DNA from 3 places in the Gottschalkia purinilytica genome. Region 1 is predicted to be linked to each of the others. Evidence: riboswitches for the same ligand, from Rfam matches in the RefSeq annotation. Region 1 holds a riboswitch; each other region holds the start of a gene.
The links. Region 1 has a riboswitch for thiamine pyrophosphate ahead of thiW (energy coupling factor transporter S component ThiW). Riboswitches for the same ligand answer to the same signal wherever they lie in the genome.
Positions count from the first base shown of each region.

Region 2: linked by a shared signal. The riboswitch ahead of thiT (energy-coupled thiamine transporter ThiT) and the one ahead of thiW (energy coupling factor transporter S component ThiW) in region 1 are both predicted to bind thiamine pyrophosphate.
Region 3: linked by a shared signal. The riboswitch ahead of thiS (sulfur carrier protein ThiS) and the one ahead of thiW (energy coupling factor transporter S component ThiW) in region 1 are both predicted to bind thiamine pyrophosphate.

Region 1 is NZ_LGSS01000001.1:353,989-360,566, reverse strand. It holds gene CLPU_RS01770 (cation-translocating P-type ATPase) at 1-639, shown strand, start outside; gene thiM (hydroxyethylthiazole kinase) at 712-1,524, opposite strand; gene thiD (bifunctional hydroxymethylpyrimidine kinase/phosphomethylpyrimidine kinase) at 1,552-2,349, opposite strand; gene thiW (energy coupling factor transporter S component ThiW) at 2,497-2,979, opposite strand; TPP riboswitch at 3,117-3,230, opposite strand; gene sdaAB (L-serine ammonia-lyase, iron-sulfur-dependent subunit beta) at 3,518-4,189, shown strand; gene sdaAA (L-serine ammonia-lyase, iron-sulfur-dependent, subunit alpha) at 4,201-5,070, shown strand; gene CLPU_RS01740 (PTS sugar transporter subunit IIC) at 5,587-6,578, shown strand, end outside.
Region 2 is NZ_LGSS01000005.1:53,837-60,414, reverse strand. It holds gene CLPU_RS06520 (DAK2 domain-containing protein) at 1-50, opposite strand, end outside; gene CLPU_RS06515 (Asp23/Gls24 family envelope stress response protein) at 67-423, opposite strand; gene rpmB (50S ribosomal protein L28) at 711-902, shown strand; gene CLPU_RS17190 (hypothetical protein) at 1,033-1,176, opposite strand; gene CLPU_RS06505 (hypothetical protein) at 1,189-1,368, opposite strand; gene CLPU_RS06500 (thiamine diphosphokinase) at 1,486-2,121, opposite strand; gene thiT (energy-coupled thiamine transporter ThiT) at 2,148-2,723, opposite strand; TPP riboswitch at 2,766-2,869, opposite strand; gene rpe (ribulose-phosphate 3-epimerase) at 2,895-3,542, opposite strand; gene rsgA (ribosome small subunit-dependent GTPase A) at 3,545-4,417, opposite strand; gene pknB (Stk1 family PASTA domain-containing Ser/Thr kinase) at 4,504-6,429, opposite strand; gene CLPU_RS06475 (Stp1/IreP family PP2C-type Ser/Thr phosphatase) at 6,446-6,578, opposite strand, start outside.
Region 3 is NZ_LGSS01000001.1:202,101-208,678, reverse strand. It holds gene CLPU_RS01015 (DUF3862 domain-containing protein) at 1-326, shown strand, start outside; gene thiC (phosphomethylpyrimidine synthase ThiC) at 362-1,669, opposite strand; gene thiE (thiamine phosphate synthase) at 1,692-2,336, opposite strand; gene thiF (sulfur carrier protein ThiS adenylyltransferase ThiF) at 2,349-2,960, opposite strand; gene thiH (2-iminoacetate synthase ThiH) at 2,983-4,086, opposite strand; gene CLPU_RS00990 (thiazole synthase) at 4,121-4,891, opposite strand; gene thiS (sulfur carrier protein ThiS) at 4,895-5,095, opposite strand; TPP riboswitch at 5,198-5,297, opposite strand; gene CLPU_RS00980 (hypothetical protein) at 5,421-5,606, shown strand; gene CLPU_RS00970 (flavodoxin family protein) at 6,128-6,578, shown strand, end outside.

The sequences.
Region 1 (6,578 bases):
TCAAACTTTGCGGCACTACCTGAGGTTGTTGCTGAAGGTAGAAGAATGATAAATAATCTTGAGAGAGTAGCAGGTCTTTATCTTACAAAAACTATTTACTCCATATTATTATCATTTATATTCGGTATAATATTACTACCTTATCCGTTTATACCTATACAGTTAACATTGATAAGTTCTATAGTAATAGGAATTCCATCTTTTTTCCTTGCTCTTGCACCTAACAAAGAGCGTGTAAAGAAAGGATTTTTATATAGAGTCTTGTCAACTACAATACCAAAAGGGGTAGTAGTGACATTATTTACATTGATAATATTTTTAATAGCACATTCTAAACAGCTTCCAATAAGAGATATTAGGACATTGACTGTTATAGTAGCAGGTGGAATAGGTATAATGGTGTTAATTAAAATATCAAAACCTTTAAATTTCCTTAGAGTACTACTCATAATATCTATGGGAATTACTTTTGCACTTGCATTTATATTACCTCTTGGAAGAAGTATATTTGTGTTTTCAAAGATAGGTCTAGCATATTTAGGAATCGCTATACTCTTAGTGTTGATTTCATCGCCATTAATTAACTTTTTAATTAGAATGTTCAATAGTATGTTTTTAGGATTAAAAAAACACTCATAGATAGATAAACTCTATGGGTGTTTTTATATTTCACTATAAATTTATTTTGTACATAATATTTTGCTTATAACTTTAACAGTATTTTTCTTCTAAATTACTCTTTTCTAATATGTCTTTACTTGTTAATGCGGAGATACTGTCTATAATAGAAACTCTGAAAGTTCCTAGAGCATCTTTTTTATCCAATGAATCGTAGGCCATTTCTCCAGCTATTCCCATTGATAATATACCGGCTATAGAAGCCAAATAGTAGTCATTTGTAACACTAGAAAATGTTCCTATCAAAGAGGTTGACATACAGCCAGTACCAGTAATCTTAGAAAGCAAAGGATGTCCATTTTCTATAATAGTTGTTTTTCTGCCATTAGATATTATATCTTTAGCCCCAGTTATTGCTATCACACATTTTAAGTCTAAAGCAAGTGTTTTGGCTATATCTTCAGAGCCATTGACAGTATCATTACTATCAACACCTTTAATGTTACTTTCTAGTCCTGCTATTGCTTTTATTTCAGACATATTTCCGCGTATTATCGAAAACTTAACTTCATCTAATAGTTTGTTTACAGTATGAGTTCTAAGTTTAGTAGCTTTTACTCCAACAGGATCTAATATTACAGGGATGTTTAATGCATTAGCTTTTTTACCTGCAAGAATCATAGAATCTATAGTTCTTGAATTTAATGTTCCTATATTTATAACTAAAGCAGATGCTACCGATACCATTTCTTCAACTTCGTCAAAGTCGTCTGCCATAACAGGAGAGCCACCGATTGCTAAAACTATATTTGCACAATCATTAGCTGTGACATAATTCGTTATGTGATGTATTAAAGGATTTGTTCTTTTTACATTTTCTAATAAAAGAGATATTTGTGATTTCATTTCTAATATAATTACCTCCAGTATAATCTATAATCCAGCTTTTTTATATAATTCATAAAAATGATGAGTAGGACCAACTCCTTTACCTATGTCTAAAGAATTTTCAATAGCAATTGTAATGTATTTTTTAGCATTTTTTACTGACGTAGGTATATCAAATCCAAGAGCTAAGTTTGACGCTATAGCAGAAGATAAAGTACAGCCTGTCCCATGAGTATTTTTAGTTAATATTCTTGAAGAGGTGAAATAATAAAACTCTTTTCCATCGAATAATACGTCAGTAGCATCACTATCAAGATGACCACCTTTAACTAATACACTTTTACAACCTAAGTAATATATTTTTTTAGCAGCTTTCTTCATATCAGATATATTACTTACTTTATCACCTGTTATAGCTGTGGCCTCAGGTATATTAGGAGTAACCATAGTAGAAATAGGAATGAGTTCACTTATTAAAGTTTCTTTAGCTTCAGGACTTAAAAGATTGAATCCACTTTTGGATATCATGACTGGATCAATTACTATATTTTTTGCATTATAATCTTTTAACTTCTTTGCTATAGATTTTATAGTAGGTATTTTAGAAACCATACCAATTTTTACTGCATCAACTTCTATATCATCATATATAACTTCTATTTGCTGTTCGATCATATCCTCTGTTATGTCTTGTATACCGAATACCCCTTGTGTATTTTGAGCAGTTATTGCAGTTATGACACTCATACCAAATACTCCATGTGCAGAAAAAGTTTTTAAATCTGCTTGTATACCAGCACCACCTGAAGAATCAGACCCTGCTATAGTTAATACTTTTTTCATGTTAAAAACCTCCTAATTTAAAATATCAATATTCTATAAGTATTATATTTTAGCTAGTTAAATTGTTGTTCTGGTTACTTAAGATTCAATAGTTTAAAACAGTAATTTCAATATAAAAAATCAAATAGTATAACGATAAATTAATATTTATATATTAAAAATACTAATCTTTTTAAGTAATGAAAGAACTACATAAGCGATAATACTTCCTCCTAATGTGCTTATTGTAAAAGGGATAATAAAGAAAAGTGGAGATATATCTTGACCCATAATTATTTTAGCTACAGGATATGACACTAAAGCACCTATAACCCCTGTACCTATGACTTCACCTATTAGTGCAACTGTTATAGACTTAGTTCTTTTAAATAATAATGAAGCTAATAATGCACCTATCATACTACCTGGAAATGCTAAAAGAGAACCTGTTCCTAATACATTTCTCAATAAAGATATTATGAAAGCATTACTTACAGAATATATAGGAGACAGTAATATGGCTGAGAGTATGTTTATGACATGCTGTACTGGAAAGCATTTTGATGGACCAAGAGGAATGTATATTATATGAGATCCTAAAACTCCTAATGCTATTAATAACGCTGAAAATACCAAATTTTTTGTTTTCATAAATAAAAAAACCTCCTTTTAGGTAATTAGGTAAAAAAATAGAACACCTTATACCTGAAAGAAGGTAAGTTATTTGAATATAATAATTACAATATACGTCAAAAAAATGTATAATATAATTATAATATACAATTATAGACTCGTGGTAAATATTTCCTACGCTGGTATTATCCAGATCAGGTATAAGGGTCAAAGACTTAAAAACGGGTCTTTTTCTCAGCCAGCCTTATCTAGCTCCCCAAAGACATATTAAATTATAAAATACATTTAAATTTTAACATTTAAGTATGAATAAATCAATTATTAGCACTTAAATGTATACGATATAAAAATTTTATAGAGGGTATATTATGTATAGCTACTAGTAGTTAACAAAAGATATTAACAAAAAAGAGCAGATTATTGAGAAATTTGGACAAATATGGATTGCTACAATTGTATTTTACAGATATTGAAATCGACACAATATTATGATAAAATTTTAATCTGATGATTGTAGAAAAAGAAATATTAAATAGCAAGGGGAGAGCGCATCAATATGAAACAATATGGGGTTTTTGATATACTTGGACCTATAATGATAGGACCTTCAAGCTCACATACAGCTGGAGCTGCAAGATTAGGTAAAGTTGCTAGAAGTATAGCTGGAAAAGATTTTAAGTCAGTTAAGTTTTATCTACATGGATCATTTGCAAAAACATATAGAGGCCATGGAACGGATAGAGCACTAGTTGCTGGAATTCTTGGAATGGATCCGGAAGATGAAAGATTAAGAACTTCTTTAGATATAGCTAAGCAAGAAAGTATAGGCATTGAGTTCATTGAAAGTGATCTTGGAGAGTCGCAGCATCCTAACACTGTAAAAATGGTATTTGCTAAAAATGACGGTAGTGTAATAGATGTTACTGGATCATCAATTGGAGGAGGTAGTATAGTTATTACTAACATAGAAGGAAATGATGTTAGTTTAACTGGAAACTGTCCTACAATTATAGTTAAATATAGAGATAAAAAAGGAGTAGTTAGTAAAGTTACTAATGTACTTTCTGAAAATAATATAAATATTGGAATAATGAAAGTTGACAGAACACCTGAGGGTGAAGCTACTATGATTATAGAGGTAGATAATATAATTCCTGAAAATGTTCCAGGTGAGGTTTCTAAAATAGAAGAGGTTATATCGGCAAGAGCGATAAACCCTATTGGTTAGGAGGTTTGGATATGTTTAGATACGGACATGAATTACTAGCATTAACTGAAAAACATAATAAAAAGATATCAGAAATTGTACTTCAAAGAGAATGTAAGATAACAGGATTATCTGAACAAGAAATAAGAGAAAAAATGAAAAGAAGTTTTGATATAATGAAAGCATCTGCTAAAGATGGAATGGAAAAAGAGATTAAAACTGTAGGCGGAATCATAGGTGGAGATGCAAAAAGAGTAGCTGGTTATGCTAAATCTGAAAAGACTCTTTGTGGAGAAACGGTGCTTAAAGCTGCTGCTAGAGCATTATCTTGTTCTGAGATCAATGCATCTATGGGAAGAATATGTGCAGCTCCAACTGCTGGTTCATGTGGTATAGTTCCTTCAACTGTAACGACAGCTGCTGAAGTTTATGGATCTACTGATGAAGAAATAGTAGATGCATTACTAACAGCTTCAGGAATAGGTATAATTATTTCAACAAATGCTACTGTTGCAGGAGCAGAAGGTGGATGTCAAGCAGAATGTGGTGCTGCTGCGGCTATGGCAGCTGCAGCTATGGTAGAAATGGCAGGAGGTACTCCAGAAATGTCATTACATGCTGCATCAATAGCTATTAAAAATGTAATGGGACTTGTTTGTGATCCTATAGCAGGGCTAGTTGAAGCACCATGTGCTAAAAGAAATGCTTCAGGAGCAGTTAATGCTATGATATCAGCGGATTTAGCATTAGCAGGAGTAAAGAGTATAATTCCTTTTGATGAAGTTGTAGACGCAATGTATGAAGTTGGAAAAGCATTACCATCTGAATTAAGAGAAACAGCGTTAGGTGGAGTTGCTGCTACAGAAACAGGTAAGAGAATAATGAAAGAAATATTTGGATAATGTATAAATGAAAGATTGTTTCTTCAAGTAAGAAACAGTCTTTTTTATTAATAGACTATTTTTTACTTTATATTGTAATTAACTTGATGAATAACTATTTTTATTAGTACTAAAAGTACTTACTTAATTAAGTTTAATATAAAATTCTTAATAAGCTAATTTATATAAAACTATAATATTTTTTCATTTCATCATTTCCATATTGAGTTATTAAACAAGCTAATAATATATAAAAATTTATTTAAAGAACTATGTTTTTTCTTAGAAACATAGTTCTTTTTATTAACTATTTCTATATATTAACAAGTTATTTTGAATTATGTAAAATATTACTGTTATTTTAAAAGGAGGATTACCATAGATGGTAAAAATGATGAATACATCATGCTATGCTTATATGATTCTTTGTAAATGATATAAATTTTTTAGATTATTTAAGTACATATAATACCTATTATATGAGCATCAATATTTATAGGAGAAACTTAAAAAAACAAAAATGAGAGGATGAATTATATGTTTACTATAGTGAAAGGCATAAGTTTATTGATATTTGTATTGGCCTTATTTTATATATTTAGCTTTAAAGCACCAAAAGGAAATAAAGCTATGTCAGGGCTTGCAAATGCTGCCGTAGCTACTTTCCTAGTAGAAGCCTTACATAGATATATAGGTGGCAATTTTATAGGAATAAAGTTCTTGGGAGAAGTAGGGATATCATCGGGAAGTTTGTCGGGAACAGCAGCAGCTTCATTAGTAGCAATAAGTATGGGTGCAGGTCCAGTATATGCTCTTATAGCAGGAGCTGCATTATTGAATTTAGGAATTCTTCCAGGATTTGTAGCTGGATACATAGTAGGTTTAATTGCACCTATATTTGATAAAAAAATTCCACATGGTGTAAATGTTGTTTTGGGTGCTATATTAATAGCCCCATTATCAAGATTTGTAGCTTTAGGAGTGGAACCAATAGTTGAAAGTACTTTACTTAGCATTGGTGAAGTTATAGCTTTAGCATCAACTCAATCTCCTTATATTATGGGATTTTTACTTGGTGGTATTATGAAGATAATATGTGCATCCCCGCTAAGTTCTATGGCACTTACAGCTATGATACAGTTAAAAGGACTTGCTATGGGAATATCTACAATTGCTAGTTTCGGAGGAGCTTTTGCAAATGGAGTGGCGTTTAAAAGACTGAAACTAGGTAACAAAGGGAATATAATTGGGGTTATGATGGAGCCTCTTACACAAGCACATATAATAACTTCACATCCATTATCTGTTTATAGTTCTAGTTTCCTAGGAGGAGGATTTGCAGGATTAATAGCAGCACATTTTGGAATTATAAATAATGCGCCAGGAACAGCTTCGCCAATACCTGGACTTATAACTCCGTTTGCGTTTAATTCTCCAAGTAAAGTATTAATAGTTTTACCTTTAGCGGCTTTAGCAGGAATTCTGGGAGGATTTATAGGATCAAATATTGTAAAGTATATAAAAAATAA
Region 2 (6,578 bases), on a different contig from region 1:
CCTAAGAACATCTTAGATAGCATAAGTCCATCTACATATTCAATTTTCAATTTAGTACCTCCTTATCTACTTTTGAACTCTTACTCCTTGTACATTTACGTTTACTTTTTCAACCTTTAGTCCTGTAATGTTCTCAACTGTGTATTTTACTTTCTCTATGATATTACTAGCCACCGCAGAAATACTTATCCCAAATTGAACCACAACATATAAGTCTATCACAATTCTATCATCTTCGCTATGAACTTTTACACCTTTTGTGAGATGTTCTTTTTTTAATAATTCAACTAATCCATCTGTAGCATTCTTACTTGCCATTCCTACCAATCCATAGCATTCCATAGCAGCTAATCCTGCAATAGAAGCTAAAACATTATCATCTATATTTATATTCCCGTACTGGTTCGTTACTTTTGCTGACATCAATAATCCTCCTTTTGTTTGTGAAGTATACACATACTCTTCATATATAATATATTATATCTTAATAAAATATTTCCTCTCAAATTAAAATTTAATTTATAATATTTTAGTAACCATAATCTATATTTTACATTATAATGATAATATCTTCAACTTTATGATATTAGTGTCCTGTTTTTAGTATATTATTATCTTTATTATTGCAAAATTATTAATAGTTGTGTTACAATAAGTTGTAATGTAGATTTTTTGAGATTATAATTACTTACATTGAGGAGGTGTTTGACTTGGCAAAATACTGTGAAGTATGCGGTAAAGGTAAAGTTTCAGGCCATTTAGTGACTTTCTCTAACCGTAAAAGTAATAGAACTTGGTCTCCAAACGTACGTAAAATAAGAGCTATCGTTAACGGTTCTCCTAAGAAGATAAATGTATGTACAAGATGTATAAGATCAGGTAACGTTGAAAGAGCATTATAATCATGGCTTCCTAATAAACTGGAAGCCTATTTTTTTTACTTATGTTTTATTTCTAGATAACTTTTTTAATATTTTTCTCAAGGTCTTTGGTAATTTTAAAAAGTATACTTTCATACTTTAGACTCTCCTTTCATATTTCATTGAAATACCATATAATAAGTAACAAAATAAATATAACTAAACTAAATAACATCAAATCAGGTAAAAATAGCATTGCATATATAAAAGTAATAGCAATAGTTGACTTTGCTAGGATCTCAAATATTTTACTCATATTAAATTTCCCCTAACACATTCTATAAAAAGTCCATCCTAATGCAACTAATATTATTCCTAAACTAAGAATCCAAAATTTAACAGGAATTACTTGAATTATTATAATAGCTCCTATTATAGAGAATGTAATACCTAGAGTTTTTTTGAAATTATTTTTTAAAAATAGTCGTTTGATATCGAACTTTTTCAAGGTATTCACCTACTTCATTAGATATTATAGTATTATACTATTCTATGTCTAATAAAAAGTTACAAAAACATTAATAAAGCCAAAAGAAAAACAGCCTATTTAGGCTGTTATCATAATTTAATCTCTTGACTTTATAATTAGACATATTCCGTCTTCCATATCTATATATCCTTTTTCTTCTTTAATCTCATTACTAATTCCTAACGTTGTTCCTATCTTAAAATCTATATCTTTAGTTTCATACTTAAATCCTTTTATATTAACCTTTTTAGCATCATTTATTATAGGTATTACAGAAACAAATTTATATTTATTGTCATTTTGAATTTCCAAGTTATTTTTTATCATGAAGATTTCATTATGGGAGTCTATTATCCTTGCTTTAATATTTTTATTCAATAAATCGTATAATAGCATTATATTAGCTAAAGTGTGATCTAATCTTGTTCCTGTTACTCCTAATAAACTTATTTCCGTTGCACCTTTCTCAATCGCATAATCTATAGCTAATTCAGTATCTGTTTTATCTTTTTCACTTGGAAATTTATGAAAAACCACTTCTTTTTTCTTATAATAATTTAAAACTTTATCCCCAATAGAATCTAGATCTCCTACTATAATGTCTGGAAGTATGTTTTGCTTGTACAAATGTCTAGCTCCACCATCTGCACATATAAGCAAATCATGTTTTTCTAGTATATCTGATATACATATATCTTCTAGATTTCCATTTGAAACTATTAGTATTTTCAAAGTCTCACTCTTTTCTTTATTTAATGTTAGCTTGAAAGTAATCTTCTAAGAGGTCTCCAAATAAGAGTTAATATTAAAATTGACATAATAAGTTCAATTCCTAAATATGTTCCATTGTAGATTATAGAATATTTCCATACACCTAAATCTTTTGCATTTGCTTCAAAAAATATAACTCCTGATAATACATGGCAAATAAATCTTCCTAAAATACCTAAAAATACACCTACAATAATAACCACATATTCAAAGGCTGTATCTTTTTTATTTTTCGTAGCTATTATATTTTTAGCAATTCCAGCTAACCCTAAAAAAGAAAAAGCAACTAAATAGTCTAATATATATTGTATAGGATGTACTATATATGGATCAAATGACTGCACTAGTCCATAAACTAATCCTGTAAATATACCTCTTAAAACTCCCCATCTTAAAGCTATAAAAATAATTGGTATCATACTTCCAGCTGTTACTGATCCACCATTAGGTGCCTGATAAATTTTTACCATACTTAATATAGTTGCAAGTGCCACCATTACACCTGCTTCTACTAGAAATTTAATATTAGTTGATTTATTAGTTTCACTAGTTTTGATATTCATAAAAATACCTCCCTTAATAAATTTAATTTGGGAGGCTAATTGCATGAAAATATTACACTTCCCTCCGCTAGTACTAACTAGATCAGGTTATAGGGTCGAAATTTAAGTAATTTCCTCTCAGCAGATTAGCTCCCCTAGTGAATTTTTAATTTATATTAATTTGTAATAATTTTATATACTCTTAAACTTTTTAGTAGTATCTATAATATTATCTGTACCAAATATTGCTGAACCTGCTACAAAAACATTTGCTCCACAATCTATTACTTCTTTTATATTGTCTAACTTGATTCCACCATCAACTTGAATATCTATATCAAGCTTTTTAGAATCAATCCATTTTCTTAACTCTTTTATTTTTTCTTTCATTTGAGGAATAAATGATTGTCCTCCAAAACCAGGATTAACAGTCATTATTAATACCATATCTAAATCATCAATTACATGTTTTATAGTTTCTAATGGTGTAGATGGATTTAAAGCAACTGATGCTTTTATGCCATAGCTTTTTATTTGCTGTATTGTACGATGTAAATGTAGAGTTGATTCTTGATGTACAGTAATTATATCTGCTCCTGCATCTACAAATTCTTTTATATATCTCTCTGGTCTATCTATCATTAAATGTACATCAAAAGGTAAGTCCGTAACTCTTCTAATATTTTTTATAACAGGAGGTCCAAAAGTTATATTTGGAACAAACTGCCCATCCATTACATCTAAATGTACTAAATCTGCTCCACCTTTATCTATTTTTTGTATCTGTTCTTCTAAATTGCTAAAATCTGCTGATAAAATTGATGGTGCTATTTTTATCATTACTAATACCTCCTATTGTCCATGGTTTCTTTTAAAAAGAGTAAATAATTATTGTATCTAGATCTACTAATTTCTCCATTTTCTACTGATTCTTTTACCGCACATTGAGGTTCTTTGTCATGTTTACATCCTGTAAATTTACATAAATGACTTTTTTCATATATATCATTAAAATATATTTGCAAATTTTCTTCGTCTAAAAAATCAATATCTAAAGAGCTAAAGCCAGGAGTATCTAATACCCATCCGCCCATTTCTAACTCTATTAATTCAACGTGCCTTGTAGTATGCTTTCCTCTACTAGTTTTTTGACTGATTTCTCCAGTCTTTAATTGTAAGTTAGATTGTATATTATTGAGCAATGTAGATTTACCAACTCCTGAAGGTCCTGCAAATACACTTATCTTATCCTTAAGAGTCTCTCTTAGTTCATCTATACCTTTATTTTCTTTACAACTGGTTGTAATTACTTTATACCCAGCTTTTGTGTAATCCTCAATAAGATGCTTAACCTCTTCATTTACTAAGTCTATTTTATTAAAGCATATTACAACATCTAACCCTTGATAAGATGCTAGAAGTAGGAATCTATCTAATAACCATAAATTAGGATCTGGATTTTTAACTGCAAAAACAATTATAGCTTGATTTACATTTGAAACTGGTGGTCTGATAAGTTCAGTTTTTCTTTCAAATATTTTTTCCACATAGCCAGTTTTATCATTTTCATTAGCTCTTATTAAAACTCTATCACCTACTAAAGGTTTGGTTTTTTCTTTACGAAAAACTCCTCTCGCTCTACACTCATATAAATCATCTTTTACTTTTACGTAGTAAAATCCACCTATCCCCTTAATAATTGTTCCTTCTAGCATTATTAATCCTCCTAAAATTACTTATACATCAAATTTATGAGATTTTTTTAATTTTTATATTAATTCAGTTTAGTATACTATATATTTTAGTTTTCAGGTGTTACGCTAGGAGGATTTGTTCCTTGATTTCCTCCCGGATTTGTTCCTTGATTCCCTCCCGGGTTTGTTCCTTGATTTCCTCCTGGATTCGTTCCTTGATTTCCTCCTGGATTTCCTCCTGGATTTGTTCCTTGGTTTCCTCCTGAATTGTTATTTTGATTATTACCAGAATTAGAATTAGATCCATTATTATTTTGATTATTACCATTATTCGTATTATTGTTATTATGATTATTATTCTGATTATTGTTTTGGTTATTGTTCTGATTATTATTTACATTATTATTTGAGTTGTTATCATTTCTATCATTACTGTTATCATTATTTTTGTCATTATTTGAATCTTTGTTTGAGTTCTTATTGTAATTATTGTATTTATTTGGTTTAGTATATTCTTTACGACCTTTACTAACTACTAAATTTACTGTAGTTCCCCTAGAAACCTCATCTGATGGCTCTGGGTCCTGTTCTATTACTGTACCTTCTGGTAATTTACTATATTCGTATTCAACGTCTCCTTTTTCTAATCCTGCTTCTTCTAATAACTCTGTAGCTGCATCTATATCTTTGTTTATCAACTTCGGTACTTTTACATTTTCTTTCCCTTTACTTATAACAGCCCTTATAGTAAATCCTTCTTTTACTTTCTGTCCTTCTTCTTCACTCTGTCTTATTACATCGCCTTCATTATACTCGTCACTATATTCCTTACTGGTGACTTCAAATTTTAGTCCCCTATCTTCTACTTTCTTTTTAGCTGTTTCTTCTTGAAGTCCAACTATATTTGGAACTTGCACCTCTTTAGCTCCTAATAGTCCTTTTGAACCTAAAACTGCTAAAGCAACACCACATACTGTTAGGAATGCTAATATTATAGCAATAAAAGTTAACAGTTTATTAGATTTTCTTTTCTTAGGCTTCTTGTCTTTTTTAGAAGGTGCTTTTGTATTTTTAGCCTTTCTAGGTTTGATCTTAACATCTGATTCACCATCGATATCTCCATTAATATTATCTATCATATCATCATTAACTATAGGCATAACTTGAGTTGGAGAATCGCTAGAGTTATATGGCTCCTTTACTTGAGTATCTCCATGAATCTTAAATTCTTTTAGATCTCTTAGTAATTCTTTGATATTACTGTATCTCAACGTTTGATCTTTTTCTATGCATTTCATTATTATTTTCTCTAATCCTTTTGGAACAGAGCTATTTATTTCACTAGGTAATTTTGGTTGTTCTTGTATATGTCTTATTGCTACTGTTATAGGACTTTCTCCTTCAAAAGGAACAGTTCCTGTTATCATCTCATACATTACTATTCCTAAAGAGTATATATCAGATTTTTCATCTATATATCCTCCTCTAGCCTGTTCAGGTGAAAAGTAATGAGCGGATCCTATTATACTATTTGTATTAGTTATCGTAGTGCTGGTAGCAGCTCTTGCAATTCCAAAGTCTGTAACCTTTACTCTTCCATCCTCTGTAACCATTATATTATGAGGTTTTATATCCCTGTGAATTATTCCATTTTCATGAGCATTTCCTATAGCATCTGCTATATCCATACTTATATTTAACGTTTCTTCTATACTTAGTCCATTTTTTTCTTTTATAAGCTCTTTTAACGTTTTCCCCTTAATATACTCCATAACTATATAATGGATATTCTTATCCTCAAGACCTACATCATATACACTTACTATATTAGGGTGAGATAAACTAGCAGCAGCTTGAGATTCTCTTTTAAATTTAGTTATGAACTCTTCATCATTTACAAATTCTTCTCTTAGTATTTTTACAGCAACATATCTATTTAGGAGAGTACACTTTGCTTTATATACTAAAGCCATGCCTCCATCTCCAATTTTCTCTAAAATTTCATACCTATTACCTAATACTTTTCCTATCACTTATATCACCTCTATTCTATCCTACTTTTAAAACCATAACAGTAGTATTATCGATTCCACCAAGTTCATTTGCTGTATTAGCTAATACTGTACAAACATCTGTAAGATTAGATGAATTAAGTATTATTTCCTTAATCCTAGGATTACTT
Region 3 (6,578 bases), 150 kb from region 1:
AAGGACAAAGCTATGAATGGAAGATAGATGGTGAACTAATACTCATTAAGTTTATAGATAATAAGGTATATCTAATAACAAAGAGTGGATCTGATATAAGACATACAGGAAAAGAAATAACTATAAATATGTATAACAAAGTTAGAGAAGGTATGTCTTATAAAGAAGTAATTTCAATACTAGGAGAAGGGGAAAAACTTGCTTCAGGAAAAATTTCAGGAAAAGATACAGCCACTTATCATTGGGTTAATAAAGATGGATCAAATATGCATTTAATGATCGAGAATGGAAAAGTTAGTATGAAAGCTCAAGTTAATTTAAAATAGCACTTAACTTTAAAGTTAAGTGCTATTTTTATTGACTAGTCTCTTAATATGTTGATATCTTCTCCATTAAGAATCTTTTTCATATTTCTCATTGAACACATTTTACCACACATAGTACAAGAATCTTCATGCTCTGGCATAGATTCTTCTCTATATTTTTTAGCTTTTTCAGGGTCTATAGCTAATTCAAACATTTTATTCCAATCAAGATCAGCCCTAGCTTTACTCATTTCGTTATCCCAATCTCTAGCACCTTTTATACCTTTAGCTATATCAGCAGCATGAGCAGCTATTCTTGTAGCTATTATACCTTCTTTCATATCATCTAAATTAGGAAGTCTAAGGTGTTCTGCTGGAGTAACATAACATAAGAAATCAGCACCATTAGATGCTGCAATGGCACCACCAATAGCACTTGTAATGTGATCATAACCAGGAGCTATATCTGTTACAATAGGTCCTAATACATAGAATGGAGCACCATGACATAATCTTTTTTCGAGCATCATATTTCCTGCTATTTCATTTAACGCCATATGTCCAGGTCCTTCAATCATAACTTGTACATTTTTTTCCCAAGCTCTTTTAGTTAGTTCACCTAGAACTATTAGTTCTTCTATTTGAGAAGCATCTGTAGAATCATGTATACTTCCTGGTCTACAAGCATCTCCTAAACTAATTGTAACATCATATTTCTCGCATATATCTAATATATCATCATAGTATTCATAGAATGGATTTTCTTTACCATTAAGCTCCATCCATGCAAAGACTAAAGATCCACCACGAGAAACTATATGAGTAAGTCTCTTGTTTTTCTTGAATCTTTCAGCTGTAGATTTGTTAATTCCAGCATGGATAGTCATAAAGTCTACACCATCTTTAGCATGTTTTTCAATTACATCTAAAAATTCTTTCTCACTTATATCTTTTAATTCTTTATCATAAAATCCTACAGCATCATATATTGGAACAGTACCAATCATAGCAGTAGAAGTTTCTACGAGTTTACGTCTAAATTCTTCTGTTTTTCCATATGAGCTTAAATCCATTATAGCTTCAGCTTTTAGTTCTAAAGCTTTTTTTACTTTTTCCATTTCTGCATCAATATTATAGCAGTCTTTTGATATTCCTAAGTTTACATTAATTTTAGTTCTAAGACCTTCACCTATACCTTCAGGATTTAGATTCTTGTGATTTTTATTAGCAGGTATAGCTATTTTTCCTTCAGCAATTAAACTTCTAAGTACATTAACATCAATATTTTCTTTTTTGGATACTATCTTCATTTCATCTGTTATTAAGCCTTTTCTAGCAGCATCCATTTGAGTTGTATAATTCACTATATTTTCCCCCTAAATTAAATTAACTTTCAGTTATTATATTTTTAATATTTTTCACTTGTTCTTTTATATCATTTGCACCTACTATCTCACTTATCATTGCTACACAACTTGCACCATTGGATAATACTTCAATAATATTATGTTTCTTTATTCCTCCTATAGCTACAAAAGGAATACTGATATTTTGTGAAACAGAATTTAAATATTTAAGACCTACAGGAGCACAAGCATCTTTTTTGGTATTAGTTGAAAATATAGGACCAACTCCTATATAGTCAGCACCTCTTAATACTGCATTATGTGCTTCTTCTATACAGTGTGTAGACAGACCTATAATCATGTCATTACCAACTAGCTCTCTTACTTTTTCAATAGGCATATCTTCTTGTCCTATATGAACACCGTCAGCACCTACTGAAATAGCAATATCTATATTGTCATTTACTATAAACATAACATCAGCTTCTTTAGTAAGTTTCCTTATTTCTTTACATTCTTTATATTTATATAAAGCTTTTTTATCTTTTTCTCGATATTGAATTATTTTGACTCCTGCATCAATTAACTCCTTAACAACTTCTATGTTATTTCTCCCCTTAGAATGTTCCTCAGAAGTAATACAATATAGTTCTTTATTAAAAAAGTCTTTAACCTTATCTCTCATATAGACACTTCCTTAAAAATTTTTTATAATATAGTCAAGGACTATATTTGCTTGTTTCGCTGCAACTATATTTACTCTTGGAGAAATAGGAGGAGTAATATCAGATACTTCAGATACTAAGTCTCCAACAATAAAAAAGTTATCTTTTATGACATGTGTTTTTATATCATCACTTTTTCCCCAACCAGCAAGTCCAGATGCAGAAGCTAAAAGCTTATTAGAATTCATAAACTTTTCAGATATCATTTTTTTACAGCTAGCTTTGTCAAAGGCTTCTACAATAATATTACAGTTGGAAAATATTTTTTCTATGTTGTCAGATGTTAGAATTGTATCTAACACTGTTAAGTTTATATCTGGATTTATTAGATATAGATTTTCTTTAAGAGCATGAACTTTTAACATTCCTAATTGATGATAAAAATAAAATTGTCTATTTAAATTTGATGATTCTACAATATCAAAGTCTACAATTACAAAATTTTTAAATCCACTTCTAACTAGATTAAAATCACAATTAGATCCGAGACCACCAGCTCCAGCTATACCTATAGTAACAGATTGTATTTTATTGAAATTTTTCTTCCCCAATTGAGTTATTAAAGTTTTCTCTAATTCATTCATATTTTTCACCAGCCATAGTTGTTTAGATTATATCCCAGTTTTTAAGTATTGGTTGATAACCTAATGTTTTTATATCTTCCATCATTTTTTCTACGTTTCTAGTGTCGCATATATTAAATTGATTGGTTTGATTCTGTTTATTGGTGTGACCTCCAACAGAGGTGTTAGAATCTGTAGACATTTTTGTAACACCTAATGGAAGTATATTATTCCTAAAGTTTTCGCTTTCACGTGTAGAAATAGTAACTCCACATCTAGGTAAAAAAAGTCTTAAAGCAACTATAAACTGTACTATATTTTTATCACTAACTATGTGATAAGGAGAAAAATCTCCAACATGTGGTCTTATTCTAGGTGTAGATATACTTACTTCTACATGAGGATATTTATTTTGAAGATAGTTAGCATGAAGTCCAGTAAAAAATGCTTCTTTTCTCCAATAATCTAATCCTAAAAGAGCACCTATATTTACAGAGTTTATATAAGATTTACACGCTCTTTCAGGAGCATCTAATCTATATCTATAGTCTTTTTTAGGACCTTTCAAATGAACTTTATCATAAATGTACTCATTATATGTTTCTTGATATATAGTTAATGAATCTACACCTGATTTTATTAGTTTTGAATATTCATCTTCATTTAAAGGAAATATTTCAATACTAATAGAGTTGAAATATTTCTTTAAGATATTGACACAACTATTAATATACTCTACAGAAGATATATCTTTTGCATCTCCAGTAAGTATTAATATATGCTTTATACCTTTAGAAGAAATGTATTTTGCTTCAGCTTCTACTTCTTCCAAAGACATTTGTTTTCTTTTAATATCATTTTTAGTATTAAATCCACAATATAGGCATTGATTTGTGCAGTAGTTAGCTAGATACATTGGTGTATATAAAAGTATTGTTTTACCAAAATGTTGGATAGTTAGACTATTAGCCTTAAGAGCTATAGGTTCAAGAAAATTTTCTGCTTTTGGAGAAAGCAGCATTAAAAAGTCTATTTCGTTTAATATATCTTTTTGAAGTATTAATTCTATATCTTTATCAGATATATTATTATAAAAACTATCTATGTCAAAATCTTTATATCTAGAGTAAATATCGTAGAAACTCATTATCATACCTTCTTTTTGATGTTAAATTATAAGTTTATTTGTTTAGAAAGCCTGTGAGTGGAGAAGAGGCATTTGCAGTATAACTCTTATTTCCAAGACCAGCTAAGTAAGCTTTTCTTCCTGCCTCAACTGCTTTACCAAATGCTTCTGCCATTAAAATAGGATTCTTAGATGTAGCAATAGCTGTATTTAAAAGACAAGCTGAAGCACCCATTTCCATAGCTTCACATGCATCAGATGGTTTACCAATGCCAGCATCAACTATTATTGGTAAAGGAATTTCTTCAATTAAAATTTTTATCAGTTCTCTTGTCTTAATACCTCTATTTGATCCTATAGGTGATCCAAGAGGCATAACAGCAGATGCTCCTGCATTTACAAGAGATCGAGCTACCATTAAGTCTGGACTTACATATGGAAGTACAATAAATCCTTCGGAAGCAAGTATTTCAGTAGCCTTAATAGTTTCATAACCATCTGGAAGAAGATATTTATTATCAGATATAATCTCAATCTTGATCCAATTTCCACATCCTGATGCTTTAGCAAGTCTAGCTATCCTAATAGCTTCATCTGCATTTCTTGCACCAGATGTATTTGGAAGTAATTTGGTATCTTTCGGTATATAGTTTAAAATATTATTTTCTTTAGAACTTAGATCAATTCTTCTAAGAGCAACTGTAACAACTTCACACTTGGACTTTTCTAGTATTTTGGGTATCAAAGAATCAGATGAATACTTTCCTGTACCTATGAACAATCTACTTTTAAGTTCTGTATCTCCAATTATTAGCTCATCATTCATACGTTAACCTCCTCCTACAAAGCTTAAGACTTCTAAATTATCATTTTCTTTTAATATGGTATCTTGCCATTCTTCTCTTTCTAAAATAGTGTAATTGTATTCTATAACAACATTATTTGGATTTAAGTTATTAGAAGTTAATAAGTCTAAAATGCTTATATCATCCTTTACAGACTTATTTTTTCCATTTATCTTTATATGCATTTGGTCACCTCCTTTAATCCAATAAAAAAAGCCTACCTAAAATAGGTAAGCTTTTTATTTCAATAAAAATACAATTAAAAAATAATTAAATATTTTTATACGAAAATTATGTATAAGCTTCCCTACGATGGTACTAACCACATCAGGTTCAAAGAGTCAGGTTTGAAACCTTCTCAGCCAAATGGCTCCCCTAGCTTTCTTTTTATTAAATTAACTCAATTATAATGTAATATAAAAAATTTGTAAAGGTAAATAGAATTTTAGTATGAAAACATAAATGATTATTATAATAATATTATAGAAATTTTAAAGTGAGTTGATTAATTTGAATTTAATAAAAGAATGGGAAAATAGATTAAATAGAGTTACAAAGGAAATAGAAGAGTACAAAAATATCCTAGAGAACGAAAATTTGACACATGAAATGAAAATTTTTTGTTATGAAAAAATTGAAAAAAACACAAAATATAAATTATTAATAGAAGAAACTTTGAAAAAATTAAAGACTTAATTGAATGCCAAGATATATTAAATTTGTTTATATAAGCTATTAACAAAGGGATAAATTTAACATATAATGATTATGTAAATAAAAACAAATTATAAAATATTGGTATTATAATTACGCATGAAAAAGTTATACAGTATAAGTGCTACTGTTATAGTAAAGAGGGGGATCATATGGGATTTTTTATTATATCCTTTTTTATAATACTAAATATAGGTGTAATATATGATTATAAAAGAGATAGGAAGCTGTATAGCATTGCAGGACAATTATATATTGTCAGTTTATTAGTTTTAAATACATTTATCTTTCCAAATATAAATAGTTTTTTAAATGATCTAATTATGGGAGGAATGTTTGTAAGCGTACTTATTATCATATATTTACAAATAAAGGATAGGTTTAAATTAATTTAGTTATTTAGATTTAGTTATTTATAAGTTCTGATTTCTTTAAGAAATCAGGACTTTTTTAATGTAAATTATTATATATAGTTATAAGGGTGTAAAGTTGGAGGAGCTTATATGAAAAAAGTTTTAATTATAAATAGCAGTTTCAGAAAGAAAAATACATATAAAGTTTTAAAAAGTATTGAAGATATCTTCAAAGGTAAAGATATAGAAGTTGAATATTTACACTTACATGAATATGACATAAAAGATTGCTATGGATGTGAAGTTTGTATTCTAAAAGGAATGTGTAGTATAAATGACGATATGATAAAAATTATAGAAAAGATAGAGAACTGTGATGGAATTATAATATCAACTCCTGTATATATGAATAACTTAAGTGGAAAACTGAAAACCTTCTTTGACAGAACATGTGAGTGGTTTCATAGACCTAGAATACCAGGAAAACCTGTCTTACTAGTTGCTACTACAGCATCCTCAGGACTTTCTAGTACATTTAAAGTGATGAATAGTATAATGCTTCAATGGGGAACAAATGTAACAGGTACAATAGGTAGAAAAA